DNA from 3 places in the Streptomyces sp. NPDC020780 genome. Region 1 is predicted to be linked to each of the others. Evidence: riboswitches for the same ligand, from Rfam matches in the RefSeq annotation. Region 1 holds a riboswitch; each other region holds the start of a gene.
What was found. A riboswitch is a leader RNA that binds a small molecule or an ion and turns the genes downstream of it on or off. The one in region 1 is predicted to bind cyclic di-AMP.

Region 2: linked by a shared signal. The riboswitch ahead of ACH4VO_RS11665 (transglycosylase SLT domain-containing protein) and the one ahead of ACH4VO_RS08660 (C40 family peptidase) in region 1 are both predicted to bind cyclic di-AMP.
Region 3: linked by a shared signal. The riboswitch ahead of ACH4VO_RS25250 (LysM peptidoglycan-binding domain-containing M23 family metallopeptidase) and the one ahead of ACH4VO_RS08660 (C40 family peptidase) in region 1 are both predicted to bind cyclic di-AMP.

Annotation. Positions count from the first base shown of each region.
Region 1 covers NZ_JBIRTB010000003.1:591,308-597,057, reverse strand. Annotated here, with positions in the region: gene ACH4VO_RS08670 (8-amino-7-oxononanoate synthase) at 1-1,026, shown strand, start outside; gene ACH4VO_RS08665 (LysR substrate-binding domain-containing protein) at 1,414-1,635, opposite strand; gene ACH4VO_RS08660 (C40 family peptidase) at 1,824-2,294, opposite strand; cyclic di-AMP (ydaO/yuaA leader) riboswitch at 2,298-2,499, opposite strand; gene ACH4VO_RS08655 (urease subunit gamma) at 3,404-3,706, shown strand; gene ACH4VO_RS08650 (urease subunit beta) at 3,720-4,031, shown strand; gene ACH4VO_RS08645 (urease subunit alpha) at 4,024-5,745, shown strand.
Region 2 covers NZ_JBIRTB010000005.1:209,625-215,374, reverse strand. Annotated here, with positions in the region: gene ACH4VO_RS11685 (glycoside hydrolase family 43 protein) at 1-58, opposite strand, end outside; gene ACH4VO_RS11680 (NAD(P)H-dependent oxidoreductase) at 1,426-1,878, shown strand; gene ACH4VO_RS11675 (SMI1/KNR4 family protein) at 2,268-2,969, shown strand; gene ACH4VO_RS11670 (hypothetical protein) at 3,093-3,329, opposite strand; cyclic di-AMP (ydaO/yuaA leader) riboswitch at 3,687-3,872, shown strand; gene ACH4VO_RS11665 (transglycosylase SLT domain-containing protein) at 3,877-4,746, shown strand; gene ACH4VO_RS11660 (hypothetical protein) at 4,956-5,498, shown strand; gene ACH4VO_RS11655 (sugar isomerase) at 5,563-5,750, opposite strand, start outside.
Region 3 covers NZ_JBIRTB010000014.1:89,988-95,737, forward strand. Annotated here, with positions in the region: gene ACH4VO_RS25235 (STM4012 family radical SAM protein) at 1-860, shown strand, start outside; gene ACH4VO_RS25240 (STM4011 family radical SAM protein) at 889-1,806, shown strand; gene ACH4VO_RS25245 (SGNH/GDSL hydrolase family protein) at 1,989-2,810, opposite strand; gene ACH4VO_RS25250 (LysM peptidoglycan-binding domain-containing M23 family metallopeptidase) at 2,992-3,915, opposite strand; cyclic di-AMP (ydaO/yuaA leader) riboswitch at 3,918-4,076, opposite strand; gene ACH4VO_RS25255 (tyrosine-protein phosphatase) at 4,502-5,311, shown strand; gene ACH4VO_RS25260 (DUF6126 family protein) at 5,515-5,688, opposite strand; gene ACH4VO_RS25265 (XRE family transcriptional regulator) at 5,743-5,750, opposite strand, start outside.

The sequences.
Region 1 (5,750 bases):
GAGGGAGCCGCGGAGGCGGCCCGGACGTGGGGTGGGGGCGCCACCGGCTCGCGGCTCGTCACGGGGTCCACCGCCCTGCACGCCGAACTCGAACGCGCGCTGGCGGAGTTCTGCGGTTTCGAGGCCGCCCTGGTGCTGTCCTCCGGGTACGCGGCCAATCTCGCCGCCCTCACGGCGCTCGGGCGGCACGGCTCGCTGATCGTGTCGGACGCGCGGAACCACGCCTCGATCGTCGATGGCTGCCGGCTCTCCCGCGCCGACACCGAAGTCGTGCCCCACGCGGATCCGGAGGCGGTGGGCAAGGCACTCCGGGCGCATCGCGGGCGGGCACTGGCCGTGACCGACTCGGTGTTCTCGGTGGACGGCGACGCCGCCCCGCTGGGCAGGCTCGCCGAGGTGTGCCGGGAAGAGGGTGCGGCCCTGCTCGTGGACGACGCGCACGGCCTGGGCGTGCTGGGCGAAGGCGGCCGGGGAGCGCTCGCAGCCGCCGGTCTCGCCGGGGGTGAGGGCATCGTCGTCACGCTCACCCTCTCCAAGTCCCTCGGCAGTCAGGGCGGAGCCGTCCTGGGACCGGCCCGGGTCATCGACCACCTGGTCAACACCGCCCGTACGTTCATCTTCGACACCGGCCTCGCCCCCGCGGCCGTCGGCGCGGCGCTGGGCGGCCTGGCGCTCCTTCGCCGCGAGCCTGAGCGCGCGGGCAGGGCGCGCGCCGTCGCCGCCGAACTGCACGGACGGCTGACCGCGGCCGGGCTGACCGCCGTCCGCCCCGACGCCGCCGTCGTGTCCGTCCGCGCACCGTCCGCCCACGCGGCGGTGCGCTGGGCGGCCGACTGCCGGGCGGCCGGCCTCGCGGTGGGGTGTTTCCGCCCTCCGTCGGTCCCGGACGGAGTCTCCCGCCTGCGGCTGACGGCGCGGGCGGACCTGACACCCGAGCAGATCGAGAGCGCCGTGGCGACGGTGGTGGGCACGGCGCCCTCTCCGGTCACCGGTGAAGGCGGAGAAGAGGAGATGCCGAACGGCTGAGGCCCGATGAGGGGCTGGAGGCGGCTGCCGACCGCGTAGGGCGGTAATGACGCACCCGGGTACGGGAGTTGAGCGACCTGGGTCACGTGGCGCAGCCGGCCCTCATGCCCCTGGAGCCGTCGGCCCCGCGCTCCACGGCCTCCGCCCACGGTGCGTGGAGCAGCGGCCCCCTCGGGCGGAGCGCTCCGAAGCGTAGAGGGCCGTTGTCGTGCCTGTGAGCGGCCGGGAGGGCGCGGATCGGCGTCAGCCCGATCCGGGACGGCGGCAAGACGGTCTCGATCACCCCTCCCTGGGCCGTACCCGCGCAGGCCCTGCCCTGCCCTGACCTTTACCTGACCGGAAACCAGACCGCGGCGTCCGGGCGGGCGGGGCGGACCCGGCAGGGCCTCAGTGAGCGGCGGCCCGTCCGAAACCGCTGCGCAGCAGAGCCCTCAGCGTGGCCGCCGCGGCGGTGTTCCGCTCTCCCCGGTGCGCCACGGAGATCGTCCGGCGGAACTCCGCGTGTTCCAGTCGCCGTACGGCCAGAGGTGCCGAAGACATCGCCGCGACCATCTCCGGCACCACCGCCACGCCGAGCCCCGCGCTGACCAGCGTCGGTGCGGCGCTCACCGCGCTGGGGCTCGTACTGGTCGCCGCGCCCCTGCTGCACTGACCCGGCCACGGCGCGGCCGGGTGCGCGACGGTCCGCGACGGCCGTTGGAGTGTGCACGCGTACACGGGTGCGGTGTACGCGTGCACCCCGGAGGCGCGTATCAGCACACGGGCGAACAGAGGACGTGCGTACAGGTGTACGGACGTCAGCGGACCCTTCCGTACCAGACGCTCTTCGACCAGATCTTCTCCAGTCTGACCACCGCCCCGGTCTTCGGGGAGTGCCAGATCCTGCCTCCGCCGGCGTAGATGCCCACGTGGTACACGCTGCGGCCCGCATGGAAGAAGACCAGGTCGCCGCGTTGCCGCTGCGACCTGGTGATGTGGCGCGTGGTGTTGTACTGCTGCTGGGCCGTGCGGGGGAGTTTCTTGCCCGCCTTCTTGAAGGCGTAGAGCGTGAGGCCCGAGCAGTCGAACCGGTGGGGGCCCGTGGCGCCCCACCGGTAGGGCGCCCCCTTCTTCGAGGCGGCGACCTTCAGCGCCTTCGTCGAGTTGGTCGCGGCTTCGGCGTCGTCGACGATGCCGGGCGCCAGCATCGTGGTGCCGACCGCGAGTGTGAGAACCGAGGCCGTACCGACCCGGGCGAACAGAGACGGGACATGAACCTGCGCAGTCATGCGCAACCCTTCGTCAGCCGCCTGTGAAGGATGACCTGTCGGGTTCGGGCTGGCGAAGTTGCCCGGCCGCGCTCGGCGGCTTCACCCCGAGGGCTGTCCGGAACGGGTGTCCGGGCGGCCCGTTGTGCTCGGGTCCTCCACTCCTGCCGATCCACTCCTGTCGACCAGGCGTCCGGACGGCGGCAGGACTCGGCGTCCGCCCGGACCGCCCCGCCGCGGTGGCGGGGGCTTGTCGTCCCACGGATCTTTACTCACGCGGTGTCTGTTTTCCGAACTGAAAAGGCGTTATGTGAGAGTCGTCACGGCTGGCCCGTTCGGGTGGGCGGGGCTGACGCCGCTCCCCGGAGGTCCTGCCGCACCAGCCGCGTACCAGCGGCGGAACAGGGTGTTCCGCTCAGCGTCCCCACGCGATGCGCAAGTTGAACTGTCCCTCCTGAGGGGGGCTGTCTGAGCCGAACGAGGGAGGAAGATTCCTCGGCCCGCCGGGCGTGTCGCGGCGCGTGCGCCGAGAAGCGGAGAGGATGCGGCAGTCGGGCGACCGGGAGCTCAACTCGTAGCGGTCGGCGGCATGGTGACCCACCTGGCGCGCCGGTCCCCGACCAGCCTGCGCAGGGGCGGACCGGTGTCTCCGCGTGGATCTGCGTCTCGCTCCTCTCGTGCGTGATCGCCGGCGCGTCCCGCAGGGGAACGGCGCGGGGCCGGCGCCCGCGGCGACCGGGGCGCTCCGCAGGTATCGCCGCAGCGCGCCGGATCGGTCCGGCCGATCCGGCCGACCACACCCAGAGACGCAGCCATCGCATTCACCTTCGGCGCGGGCCGGTACGGGAGCGTCCCCGGTGGGGCGTCGCCCGGGGGGTCCTCGCCGAGCCGGATTCGCCGGGCGCGGGAGGTGGGGCGCGGCGGGCCGGGCCTGCCGCGCCCGGGCCGCGCTCGGCGCCCCTGATGTACATGGGTCGGCAAAAGATCAGTTAACGCGCCGGAAAAACTTCCGCCCTAACGTGCAATACCTGGCCGCGAGGCCCTCTTCCACCTTCAACAAAGTGTTGAAGGTGGATAGGGTCCCGCTGCGCCCGGAGCCGGTACCGGGCGGAAGACGAAGAGGTGGAAGCGTGCAACTGACTCCGCACGAACAGGAACGCCTGCTCATCCACGTGGCGGCCGATGTCGCCGGAAAGCGCAGGGCGCGCGGGCTGCGGCTGAACCATCCCGAGGCGGTCGCCCTGATCACCTCACACCTCCTGGAGGGTGCGCGTGACGGCCGGACCGTCGCCGAACTGATGGCCTCGGGAAGGAAGGTGCTCACCCGGGAGGACGTCATGGACGGCATCCCGGAGATGATCCACGACGTCCAGGTGGAGGCCACCTTCCCGGACGGCACCAAGCTCGTCACCGTCCATGAACCGATCGTCTGACGGGAGCACACCGATGATTCCCGGAGAGATCCTCTACGCGGACGGCACCGTGCCGCTCAACGAGGGGCGCCCCGTCACCCGCCTCACCGTCCTCAACGTCGCGGACCGCCCCGTCCAGGTCGGCTCGCACTACCACTTCGCCGAGACCAACCCGGGTCTGGAGTTCGACCGTCCCGCTGCCCGCGGGCTGCGTCTCCATATCGCGGCGGGGACCGCCGTGCGCTTCGAGCCCGGCATCCCGGTCGACGTCGAGCTCGTCCCGCTCGCAGGTCTGCGCGTCGTTCCCGGGCTGCGCGGCGACACCGGAGGTCCTCTCGATGCCTGAACTCAGCCGTGCCGTATACGCCGACCTGTTCGGCCCCACCACCGGCGACCGCATCCGGCTCGCCGACACCGATCTCGTCGTCGAGATCGAGGAGGACCGCTCCGGGGGGCCCGGACTGGCCGGTGACGAAGCCGTGTTCGGCGGCGGGAAGGTGATCCGGGAGTCGATGGGCCAGGCGCGCACCACCCGCGCCGAGGGCGCGCCCGACACCGTGGTCACCGGCGCCGTCATCATCGACCACTGGGGTGTCGTCAAGGCCGACATCGGCATCCGAGGCGGTCGGATCACCGGCATCGGCAAGGCCGGCAACCCGGACACGATGGACGGCGTCCACCCCGACCTCGTCATCGGCCCCGAGACGGAGATCATCGCGGGCAACGGCATGTTCGTCACGGCGGGGGCCATCGACGCGCACGTCCACTTCATCTCGCCGACCCTGATCGACCAGGCGCTCTCCGCCGGCATCACGACACTCGTCGGGGGTGGAACCGGGCCCGCGGAGGGCAGCAAGGCGACCACCGTCACCCCAGGACCCTGGCACCTCGCCCGGATGTTCGAGGCACTGGAGGAGTACCCCGTCAACATCGGCCTGCTCGGCAAGGGCAACACCATGTCCCGCGAGGCCATGCACTCCCAACTACGGGCCGGAGCACTGGGATTCAAGATCCACGAGGACTGGGGCGCGACCCCCGCCGTCATCGACGCCTGTCTGCGCGTGTGCGAGGAGACCGGAGCCCAGCTCGCCATCCACACGGACACGCTCAACGAGGCCGGCTTCGTCGCCGACACGCTGGCCGCCATCGCCGGGCGCACCATCCACTCGTACCACACCGAAGGTGCGGGAGGCGGGCACGCCCCCGACATCATCACCGTGGTGTCGGAGCCGTACGTCCTGCCCAGCTCCACCAACCCCACGCGTCCGCACACCGTCAACACCATCGAGGAACACCTCGACATGCTGATGGTCTGCCACCACCTCAACCCGGCGGTACCGGAGGACCTCGCCTTCGCCGAGTCCCGGATCCGGCCCTCGACCATCGCGGCCGAGGACATCCTCCACGACCTCGGCGCCATCTCGATCATCTCCTCGGACTCCCAGGCGATGGGACGCATCGGTGAAGTGGTCCTGCGGACCTGGCAGACGGCCCACGTGATGAAACGGCGACGCGGCTCCCTGCCCGGTGACGGTCCCGCCGACAACCACCGCGCACGTCGCTATGTCGCCAAATACACGATCAACCCGGCCGTCGCCCAGGGACTCGACCGGGAGATCGGCTCGGTCGAGACAGGCAAGCTCGCCGACCTCGTCCTGTGGGACCCGGCGTTCTTCGGCGTCAAGCCCCGGACTGTGATCAAGGGCGGCCAGATCGCCTACGCGCAGATGGGAGACGCCAACGCCTCCATTCCCACCCCCCAGCCGGTCCTGCCGCGCCCGATGTTCGGCGCCGTCGGCCGGGCGCCCGCCGCCAACTCCGTCAACTTCGTCGCCGAAGCGGCGCTGGCGGACGGGCTGCCGGAACGGCTGGGCCTCGGCAAGCGGTTCGTCCCGATCACCAGTACGCGCGGAATCACCAAGGCGGACATGCGGGAGAACGACGCTCTGCCCCAGGTCCACGTGGAACCCGACAGTTTCGCCGTCACCATCGACGGGGAACGGGTCGAGCCCGCACCGGCCGCCGAACTCCCGATGGCCCAGCGTTACTTCCTCTTCTGAGCGGC
Region 2 (5,750 bases), on a different contig from region 1:
CAAGGATTCCGGCGAGCGCGGCTGTGGCGGCACCGGTAAGGCAACGAGAACGTGTCATCATCCCGTCCGTGGTCGGCCTCCGTGCCGGCCGGAACCGGCGGAGGGTGCGGGTGCGGGGGCAGGGTCCGGCATGGTCGAGGCGGCGGACGGCACAGGGAGGGGCGGGTCCCGTCCTGCGCCGAGCTCTACGCCGGCATCGTCAGGCGGCCTGCCGTACCGGGCGCAGGGATATCTGCACCGGCTGCCGTCCCCAGGTCTACATCGATGGAAAAGCGTCCCCACAGCATTGCCATCGGTGGTGGGCATGTCAATAAGTCCGCGGGGGTGGCGGCCGGCCACTTTTCGTGCGCCCTGGGCACGGGCGCAGCCCGGAGCGCGTCGGCGCACGGCCCCGAGGCGCTCCGGGCTGCGCCCGTACAGTGCGTGCGGCTCAGGAGGGCGAAGGCGCAGGTGCTCCGGAAGAGCCCGTGGGCTGCGGGCGTTTCGAGCGGCCCCGGTCGCACTGCAAGGAGATCACGACCAGGGCTGTGGGGGAGTCCGCCGACCACGTGCTGGGAAGGGTCGTCGCCGCAGTCCAGTTGGTCCTGCGCAGGGCGAGCCCTCCGCTGCCCGGGGCCGGGGCCGGCTCCCAGCCGAACTCCGAACGGGCGCGAGCGAAGCCCGACTTCAGGACGGTGTCGGCCGTGTCCGACGGCAACTCGGCCGACAAACTCTCATGGCACTCGAAAGGGACCAGTTCCTGGGGTGTCCGTTCGAGAGTGACACCTTCCGCCCTCATAGCCGAGGTCAGCTCCGACACCACCGTCTCCGTGGGCACCGGTGGGCCCGAAGAGGCGGAGGGAAGCGGGCCGAGGTCCCGGAGGAGGGAGGAGCAGCCCGTCAGTGTGACCGCCGCCACCACGACCCATGCCGCCGTTCCCGGGGAGCCCCGTCGCACGCGCACGAGTTCCGCCGCCCGTGTGGAATCTTTTCGTGCGCGCATGAGTTCCGCCGCCCCCTGTGTTGCCGTCCACGGCCGATCAGTCTCCCATCCGGCCGATCGGTCTCCCGTCCGGCCGATCGGTCTCCCGTCCGGGCGAGCGGGCAGGACGTCGACCACGCACGGCGTCCGCCTGTCCGTGCCCCCGGACGGCCCCGCTGTCCACGCCCTCAGCGGGCGGTGGTCCGGACCGGGGTGATCGGCGAGCCATGAGCACGACGCACGCCGGCCGGCATCCGGGGAGAGAGGCGCGGGGGCGCGTCCCGGCGGCGTCGGAGCCACGTGCGGGGCGGGCAGCCACCCCGGGGTGCGGCGGCCCGCCCGCCCCTACGCCACCGCCCGCTCCTCCCGGAGCGCTCGCCACCTGCCGTACCCACCGTGGCGGACGGCGACAGGCCGACGTGCTCGCTTGCGGGCGGAGGACCAGGACGGCAGGGTTCGGGAACGTGGCCACCTTGCTGATCGTTCATCACACCCCTTCGCCGAACTGCCAAACCCTCTTCGAGGCCGTCGTCGCCGGCGCGACGACGGACGAGATCGAAGGCGTACGCGTCGTACGACGCGCCGCGCTCGCCGCGACGGCGTCCGACGTGCTCGCCGCCGACGGTTTCCTCCTCGGCACCCCCGCGAACCTCGGCTACATGTCCGGCGCCCTCAAGCACTTCTTCGACCTGGTCTACTACCCGTGCCTGGACGCGACGCGCGGCCGCCCCTTCGGTTACTACGTGCACGGCGGCAACGACGTCACCGGAGCGCTGCGGGGCGTCGAGTCGATCACGACGGGCCTGGGATGGCGCCGCTCCGCCGACGCGGTGACCGTGACCGGTGAGCCGGGCAGGGCGGACATCGAGGCCTGCTGGGAGCTCGGCGCAACCGTAGCCGCCGGGCTGATGGCCTGACGGAGCCGGGCCGCCGGCGAGGGTGGCGGGGGACGGGCCGCTCCCGGCCGCCGACGCCCGCCGGCATTCCCGGACGCCCGCGCCCCGCCGCGACGCCGCCGGGGCGTTGACCCTCCCCCGCGACGACACCGCCGGTGCTTTTACGGCCGGGCCCGTGTGCCGGGTCCTCCGCACCCGCCGCGGGGCCTCTTGTCGTGCGGAGCCGTGCATCGGAGCCGTACGCCCCGCTTCCTGATCCAGCACGTTGCGCCGGGCATCGCCGGGCACGGGAGACGGTGGCCCGTCCGCGGGGCCCCGGCCCTCCGAAGTGTGATGCGTGGACCCCGTGCGTCGCTGGGTTCTGTGGGAGGAGCGGACCCTTCCACGGGACGACAGGTGGGAGTCGCGAAGTGCTGGGACGGAGCGTCAGCGGCTGGATTCCGGTGGCCCGGCGGGGCCGGCACGGTGGGGGACGGAACCGGCCCGCGTTACCCGCGTCCATCGAGGCGCTGGGGCCCCTGCTGCCGACGACATACGGAATCGACGAGCAGGTCGACTGGGCGGTCGCCGAAGCCCGCTGGGGTGCCCCCTTCCCGGCCGACTACAAGGCCTTCATGCGCGCGTACGGGGAGGGCTCGGTGGACGGCGCGATCGCCGTCCACCGACCGCTGCCCACGGACGCTCCCGAGGGCGGACGGACTCCCGATGCGATGGCCGAGGGGACCGGAGCCGTACGGGAGGCCTGGAGGGTGGAGGCCGACGAGGTGTGGGCCGATCCCGCCGGCCCCGACCTGGTGCTGGATCCCGGTGCCCTGCTCGCCTGGGGGACGACGACCGAGGCGGACATCCTGTGCTGGCTGACGATGGACGAGGACCCCGACCGCTGGCCCGTGGTGGTCTGTGGGCGTCACACCGTACCCACGTTCGCCCTGTACCGGTTCGGGATGGCCGAGTTCCTGCGCAGGCTTCTGACGGGCGCGTTCGAGATGTCGCCGATCACCGTGGACGGGGTGATGGGGCGGGGGCGCCACGCATTCGTGAGCAGGGCCGTGCAGCGGGCCCGCCGCAGGGCGGGCCTCGATCCGTGGACCGGCGAGCCGCCGGCCGGCTGACGAGCGGCCCGTGGCCCTGGCGCTCCGACAGGCATGCGGCCGCCGGGCCGGGCCGACTGCCGCACGCAGGAGTGGCCGGGAACCGGGGCGTGCCGTCGGCGGCCGCTGCCGTCGGGTGCCCGCTCAGTGCCGCCTCCAGGTGAGTTTGCCGCCGCCCACCCACCGCACGACGGCCGGGTCCTCGAGGTCGTGGACCGTGATGCCGGCATCGGCGGCGAGGAGCAGGAGGTCCGTCATCGACGTCGCCGCGCCGACGACCTCTCCGTCGATCTCCACGACGCGGAAGGGCGGATGCCCGGGCTGAACGGGCAGGACGGTGATCCGCGGGTTCGCCAGGTCGGGGTTCACGCTGTCGGTCATACGAGGACGGGTTCCACGCGATGGTCATTGATATGCGCATCAGTGACCCAAGTGCGTCATATGCCCGTTTTGATGTCTTTTCTAGAATTAATACCGTAATTTTCGACGAGTCGTCAGGTGGATCGGCACCCCTTGCGGCGTACCGCAAATCACCCTTATCGGACGCCGTGACCAGGGTCACGCTCTTCGCCCGGGACGCCGTGACGCGTCTTCCGCTTCCCTTGCGCGCCAAGAAAGTTGAGTGCGCCGTGTGGGGTCGGTTACACGTATTTCCGTGAATTGATCTTTCCGCTGAATTGTGATCACGAATGCGGGGCTTGTTCCTTTCGGCATTTCTCGCCTACGGTCACCCTCACTCCGGATGGAACGCCGAATCCTGCCGCCGTCCGGGAACCCGACCACATCTCGTACGGCAGGAGCGGGGGACCCAGGTAAGCGCCGATCCGGTATCCGGAACGGCTCGGGGTGAAGTCGCATTCACGTGCGGCCGGGCATCTCCAGCCCGAACCCGACAGCTCACTTCGTAGGCGGCGGAGAGGAATTCAGCATGCCCGCAAAGTTCAAGAACCGTCGTTCCGGGACCAGTTCGCTGACCCGCGGCATCATCGCCGTGAGCACGGGCGGAGCCGCCCTCGCGCTCCCCGTGATCGGTGCGACCGGAGCGTTCGCCGCGCCGGCGCAGCCGGTGGCGGTGGAAAAGTCGGTCACCTCGACCGCCCTGTCCGGCAAGGGAATTGCCGCGCAGAAGTCCGAGCCCGTCACGTATTCCGTGATCTTGGGTGATTCCCTTTCCAAGATCGCACGCGATCATTCCGTGAGCGGTGGCTGGCAGGAGCTCTACAACGGCAACCGAAAGGCTGTCGGCAGTAACCCGGACCTGATTCACCCCGGCCTGAAGCTGACCATCGGGACCCATGCCGACAGCAAGGCGCCGAAGGCCGCGGACAAGGCCGGCAAGAAGGCGGAGCCGTCCGCTTCCCCGGACCGTGCCGCGCGAGGCGCCGACCGCGCCGACCGTTCCGAACGGACCACGGAGCTGGCCGCCCAGGGTGCGCCCGCCGCCGTCGAGGCCGTCGCCGCCGCGCCGGTCACGTACACGAACGACCTCGACGGCTGGATCAAGGAGTCGCTGGCTGTCATGGCCGAGCACGGCATCCCCGGCACGTACGAGGGCATCCACCGCAACATCATGCGCGAGTCCTCGGGTAACCCCCTGGCCATCAACAACTGGGACATCAACGCGATCAACGGCGTCCCGTCCAAGGGGCTGCTGCAGGTCATCGACCCGACCTTCCAGGCCTACCACGTGCCCGGCACGTCGATGGACAGCTACGACCCGGTCGCCAACATCACGGCCGCGTGCAACTACGCCGCCGACCGGTACGGCTCGATCGACAACGTGTTCGGTGCCTACTGAGGTCTGACCGCGTGACAGCGGACCATGCCTGACGGGTGGTGCGGGTTCTGACGGACCCGCACCACCCGTCTTTCCGTGTGCGGGGACCCGTGCGCGCGGTCGGCCGCCGGTGCGGGAGGGGCCCGCACCGGCGGCGCAGGGGTACGGGGCGCGGGGCCGCGCCCCCTGGCGACTGGTCTCGTACAGGTTCGTCGTCCATACTGCCCGCCGTGGAGCAGCGCATAGATTCCAACACCAAGCCAGAGTTCGCCGCGGGCACGGACCCGGCGTACATCCCCGGCCTGACGGCCCCTGCCCCCGCGCGGACGGAGGGGAAAACGGACGAGGCGGCAGAGGCCGCTGACGCGCGCGCCGGGGCGGAGAGCGGGGAGGATCCCGCGGCTGCCGCCGGACGGGCGCCTGTTCCGGACGACGCCGACGCGGCGGTACAGGAAGAGGCCGGGGGCGGCTCCGACGCCGGGAAGGAGGACGGGCCCGTCTTCGAGGTCAGCGACCGGCGCGGATCGATCCGGGTCGACCGCGAGGGCGTCCGGTTCCGGCTGGACGACCAGGAGGCGGACTTCGACTGGTCCGAGATCGGCGCGGTGGAGGTCAAGACCGCCCGCTTCGGCCGCCGGTTCACTGTCACGGTCCATCTGTCGAGCCGCCGCTGGTTCAACGCGGAGGTCGAGGCGGCGGCCCGGAGCAGCCTCAAGGAGTGGACGGCGGGCCTCGACGCGGCGCTGGACGCCTACTTCGACGAGGCCGCCTGAACCGGTCCTCCGCAGGGCGCGCCGGGCGGACGGACCCCGCCCGGCGCACCCCGCGTGCGCCGGCTCAGGCCCCGGCGGCCTCGTCGAGGACCACCGACCGGGTCAGGTGACGGGGCAGGTCCGGGTCGAGACCCCGGGCCACCGCCCGGGCGACCGCGAGCCGCTGCACCCTGACCAGCTCCGCCAGCGGGTCCAGGCCGCTCGCCACCCAGCGGGCGCCGGTCGCCAGTACCTGCTCGGCGAGGCCTTCCG
Region 3 (5,750 bases), on a different contig from region 1:
GGTCCGAGGTCGAGGCCGCCCTGGGCCGCATCCGTGCTGCCCGCATCCCGGTGCTCAACATCGACCTGATCTACGGCATCGACGGGCAGACGGAGGCGAGCTGGCGCACCTCGCTGGACGCGGCCCTCGTCTGGCGCCCCGAGGAGCTGTACCTCTACCCGCTGTACGTGCGCCCGCTGACCGGCCTCGGGCGGCGGGGCGGCGCGGAAGGCCCGGCGGCCCCGCAAGAGGCCACCGACGCACCGGGCACACCCGGCGCACCAGCCACCCCGGACAGTGCGGAAGCCGCCTGGGACGAACAGCGGCTACGCCTGTACCGCGTGGGGCGCGACCATCTGCTGGAGCGGGGCTACGAGCAGGTGTCGATGCGGATGTTCCGCCGTGCGGACGCCCCGCGGACGGGCCCGGACGACTACGCGTGCCAGACCGACGGCATGATCGGGCTGGGCTGCGGTGCCCGTTCGTACACCTCGTCCCTGCACTACTCCTTCGACTACGCCGTGGAGATGCGGGAGATCCGGGGCATCATCGACGGTTTCACCGCGACGGAGGACTTCTCCCGGGCGGAGGTCGGCAGGTACGTCGACGGCGACGAGGCGCGCCGGCGCCACCTCCTCCAGTCCCTGCTCCAGTCGGAGGGCCTGCGGCCCGCCGAGTACCGCGAGCGGTTCGGCACCGACCCCTGCGCCGACTTCCCGGCCGAACTCCGGCTGTTCGCCGACCGCGGCTGGCTGGACGACTCCGCGGGCCCCGGTCTGCTCCGGCTCTCACCGGAAGGCCTGGCCCACTCCGACGCTCTGGGTCCGGAGCTGTTCTCCCCCGCCGTGCGGGCCGCCATGGCCGCCTACGAACAGAAGTGAGCAGTCCGATGAGCGGGGGCCGATGACCGTGGACCTGACGATCCTCTACCGGGGCCCGCTGGCCTCGTGCGACTACGACTGCCCCTACTGCCCGTTCGCGAAACGGCGTGACAGCGGGGACCAGCTGCGCGCCGACCGGGCGGCTCTGGAGCGCTTCACGGCGTGGGCCGCCGCACAGACCGGTGACCGGCTGTCGGTGCTGTTCACTCCGTGGGGCGAGGGGCTGGTGCGGTCCTGGTACCGGAGGGCGATCGTCGCACTGTCACGGCTTCCGCACGTGAACAGGGTCGCCATTCAGACCAATCTCGGCGGCCGCACCGACTGGCTGACCGACGCCGACCGGGAGAAGGTCGCCCTCTGGTGCACGTACCACCCGGGTCAGACCCCGTACGAGCGGTTCCTCGGCTCCTGCGGCAAGCTGTCGGCACTCGGGGTCCGTCACAGCGTCGGAGTCGTCGGCCTGGAGGGGCATCTCGAGGAGGCCCGGCGGCTGCGTGCCGACCTTCCCCCCGAGGTGTACCTGTGGGTCAACGCCGCCGAGGGCCACACCTACACGGACGAGGAGGCCGGCCGCTGGACGGCCCTCGACCCCCTCTTCCCGTACAGCAGGTATCCGCACGCCTCGGCCGGACTGCCCTGCCGGACGGGCGAGTCGGTCATCTCCGTGGACGGGGACGGCACGGTGCGCCGCTGTCACTTCGTCCCCGCCGAGCTGGGGAACCTCTACGACGGCAGCTACCGCCGTGCCCTGGGCCCGCGCGGCTGCCCGCTCGACGTGTGCGACTGCCACATCGGCTATGTGCACCTGGAGACACTGCCGTTGTACGACGTCTTCGCGGGCGGCGTGCTGGAGCGGATACCCGCCCGCCCGCTGCGGATCCCCCTCCCGGGCGGTCTCGCGCCGCCGGTCGCGGAGCGGCCTCTGCTGCCCGTGATCACCCGGTAGCGGAGTTCGCTCGGCAGGGCCGCAGCCGCGATCCGGTACGCCGCCCCCGGCGGGAGGCGGCGTACCTCACGGGCCGGCTGCCGCACCTCGCGGTGGCGCCGCGTCAGGTACCCGGCGGGCCACCGCTCGCCCGACCGGCCCCTCGCCCCCGCCGCCGGCGTGGTCCCGGTCACGCACCGCTATCACAGGGGGAGCAGATCGGGACGCTTGGCCTCGACGTGGTCCCCCGACGACTCGCCGCGCAGCCGCCGCCCGATCCACGGGACGAGGTACTCGCGCGCCCAGTGGATGTCGTCGCGGCGCACCTCGAGCGTGCCGCGCTGCAACTGCGGCGGCCACCCCTGGTCGGGATCGGCCGGCACCTCGATCCCGAGGACCTGGGCGGCCCGAAGCGCGACCCTGGTGTGTCCCTCGGCGGAGAGGTGCAGCCGGTCGGCGTCCCAGGCACGCCTGTCCTGGACGGACCGCAGCGACCACAGGTCCAGGACCGGGCAGTCGTAGCGGTCGGCGATGGACCGGACATGGGCGGTGTACGTGGCGATCTTGCCGCGCAGGTGCCGGAGTACCGGGATACCGCGGGTGTCGAAGCCGGTGGTGACCATGACGGTGCCGACCGCCTGTGTCAGGTCGGCGACCGCGCGCTCGAAGCGTTCGGCCACGTCGTCCGGGTCGGAGCCCGGCCGGATGATGTCGTTGCCTCCCGCGCAGAAGCTGACCAGGTCGGGGGCCAGTTCCTTGGCGCGGGGCACCTGTTCCTCGACGATCTGGTCGAGGAGGCGTCCGCGTACGGCGAGATTGGCGTAGCGGAAATGCCCGTGCGGGTCGTCCACCGGGCCGGCCTCCGGAACCGGGAGCTGGTCGGCGAGGAGCACCGCGAACCGGTCCGCCCAGCCGACGAGCCTCCCGTCTGGGCCGGGGTCTCCGACGCCTTCGGTGAAGCTGTCGCCGATCGCTGCGTACGACCCGATGACGCCTCGTTGTCTGTTTCTCGAATCGTCTGCCACAAGCGCATATCCTGCACCGTAGAATGTGACCTACGCGACCGTAATGAGGGGTTGACGGGTGGTGAGAAAGACCACCTGGTCAGGTTTCGGTAAAGCAGGAATAAGGAAGAGGGCGGTGCGCCGCCGCGCACCGCCCTCTTACTCGGTCCCTCTGCTGAACTGCCGCACCTACGCGGTCGCGTCAGATGGAGACGCCGTGCGAGCGCAGGTAGGCGATGGGGTCGACGTCCGAGCCGTAGCTCGGACCGGTGCGGACCTCGAAGTGCAGGTGCGGGCCGGTGGAGTTGCCGGTGCTGCCGGAGAGGCCGATCTGCTGGCCGCCGGTGACGGTCTGGCCGGCGGAGACGTCCAGCGAGGACAGGTGGCCGTACTGGGAGTACATGCCGTCGCTGTGCTGGATGACGACCTCGTTCCCGTACGAGCCGCTCCACCCGGCCGAGACGACGGTGCCGGGGCCGATGGACCGGACGCTGGTACCGGAGGCCGCCTGGAAGTCGGATCCCGTGTGGTAGCCGCTGGCCCAGCTGGAGCCGGAGGCGTGGTACTGGGTGGTGACGTTGGCGTCGGCCACCGGGGTGGTGTAGCCGGAGCTGTTGCTCGCGGCGGCGGTGGTTTCGGCGGCGTCCGTCACCGCGGCCGCCTTCTCCACGGGGGCGGCAGCCTTCGGCGCCGGCTCCGCCTTGGTGGGTGCCGCCTTGGTGGGTGCGGCCTTCGCGGCGGGAGCGGACGCCTCGGCGCCGAGGGTCAGCTTCATGCCCGGGAAGATCAGGCTCGGGTTGTCGCCGACGACCTCGCGGTTGTCCTTGTACAGCTTCTGCCAGCCACCCTTGATCTTCTGGGCGGACGCGATCTTCGCCAGGTAGTCGCCCGGGACGACGGAGTAGGTCGCGGTGACGCTCTCCTTCTTCGCGGCCGGAGCGGCCGGCGCGGACTGCGCCGCGGCCGCGGCTGCGGGCTTGGTGGCCGGGGCGGCCTGCTCCGCGGCGTGGGCGCCGGTGGCGCCGATCAGCGGAAGGGCGAGTACGGCGCCGCCGGCCCCCGCGGCTATGACGCCTCGGGAGATCGGCCCGGTCTTCGTACGGCGGTGCTTACCCTGTGCGGGCATGGTGCTTTCCTCTCCGGCGCCTGCGAGGTGAGCTGTCGGGTTCGGACTGGAGATGCCCGGCCGCGTCGGACGCGACTTGACCCCGAGCCGTCCGGATCTCCCGGTCGGCGGCTTACCTGGTTCCCCCGCTCCTGCCACACGTGGGTCGGTGCGGATTCCGGGCGGCGGCAGGATTAGGCGTTCCGTCCGGATTGACGGTGACCGTAAGCGAGTGGGGACGGGGTGAACAAGCCACCGGCTCCCGACCGGAATGCGCGCCTCAATTCCGGTACGGAATTCCCGTCACACTCCGTGGATTACGGATCTTGGCTTTCCGCGCGGCGCGGGGAATACCCGTCGGCCTTTCCGCCACACACCGTCACGGATATGATCCCGCTCACCCGGGACCTTCCATCTCCCGCATAAGACCGGCATGTTCGCCTAAATGCACCAATACGGACACAGCCTTCGCACCCCCGGCACACCCGGGTGAGGGCACGCGCATCGGCCGAGGGCACGGCCATGGCCCGGCGCCCCCGTGTCGTATCGTCGCGAGCGTGCCCTTCGCCGGCGAGCGGCGCCGGCACCAGACACTCCAGGAGTCCTTGTGACGCAGCTGCCAGAGGTTCCGCCGGCCGATGCCGAGCTCACCGGTGTCCGCAACTTCCGCGATGTGGGCGGGCTCCCGACCGTCGACGGCCGGAGGGTGCGCCAGGGGCGCCTCTACCGCAGCGGCCACCTGGCGCACGCCACGGAGTCGGACGCCGCGTTCCTGGCCGGCCTGGGCCTGCACACCGTCTTCGACTTCCGTAACGCCGCCGACCACAAGCTCGACGGCCATGACGTGGAGCTGCCGGGCGTCCGGAACGTCAGCATTCCGCTCTCCGACCCGGCGGACGGCGCCGAGTTCTGGCGGCTGGTACGGGACGGCGACATCCGGCAGCTGCGTTCGATCCTCGCCGACGGCAAGGGGACCGCGCGCATGATCGCCTCGTACCGGGCCATCATCACGGACCGCACCGCGGAACACAGCCGCGTGCTGCACGCACTGGCCGAGGACAGTGTTCCGGCGCTCATGCACTGCGCGGCGGGCAAGGACCGGGCCGGCCTGTCGGTCGCGGTCTCGCTCCTCGCCGTCGGCGTCGAGCGGGAAGCCATCGAGGCGGACTACCTCAAGTCCGACGACACGCACCGCCGATACCGGATCCGGCGGAGCGACACGTCGTCGGCGGGGATGTCGCAGGAGGTCCTGGAGCTCTTGAATCCGCTCTTCGGAGCGCGCTCCGAGTACCTCGCCGCCGCCTTTGCCGCGATCGAGGAGAACTGGGGCAGCACGGACCGCTACCTCCGGGACGGCTTGAAGCTCTCCCCGGAGACCCGCGAGAGGCTGCGCGAGCGCCTCGTCGAGGACGCGTGACCGCAGCTCCGGCGACGCGCCGTTCACCATCATCACCCTTGGCACCGGGGCGACACCCCGACACGGCGGGCGGCAGCCCCGGGCACCTGGCAGTCGGCGGACGGCACCGGCCTGAACGCGCCGGACGCCACCCGCACCCTGGCGCCCAGGCGGTCACCCGGCGCGTCGCCGAGCCGTCACACCCCCCGGTGACAGCCGGCCCGTCAGCCCTTGCCCGCCACGGTGAACAGCAGGAAGAGGAACGCGGCGACGACGTGTCCGGCCACCAGGTAGGCGAAAAGACGGATGATCACACCCCGTGGCATCTTGCGCTCGTGGGTGTCCTGCCCCTTCGGTCGGCGGGGTGTGAGCGGGTCGTAGTCCTCTGAATCAGACATGTCAGTCCTTCCTCTCAGCCGTCCGGCGGAGAGAGCGAGCGGGCGGTGCGGGGGTCAGAAGC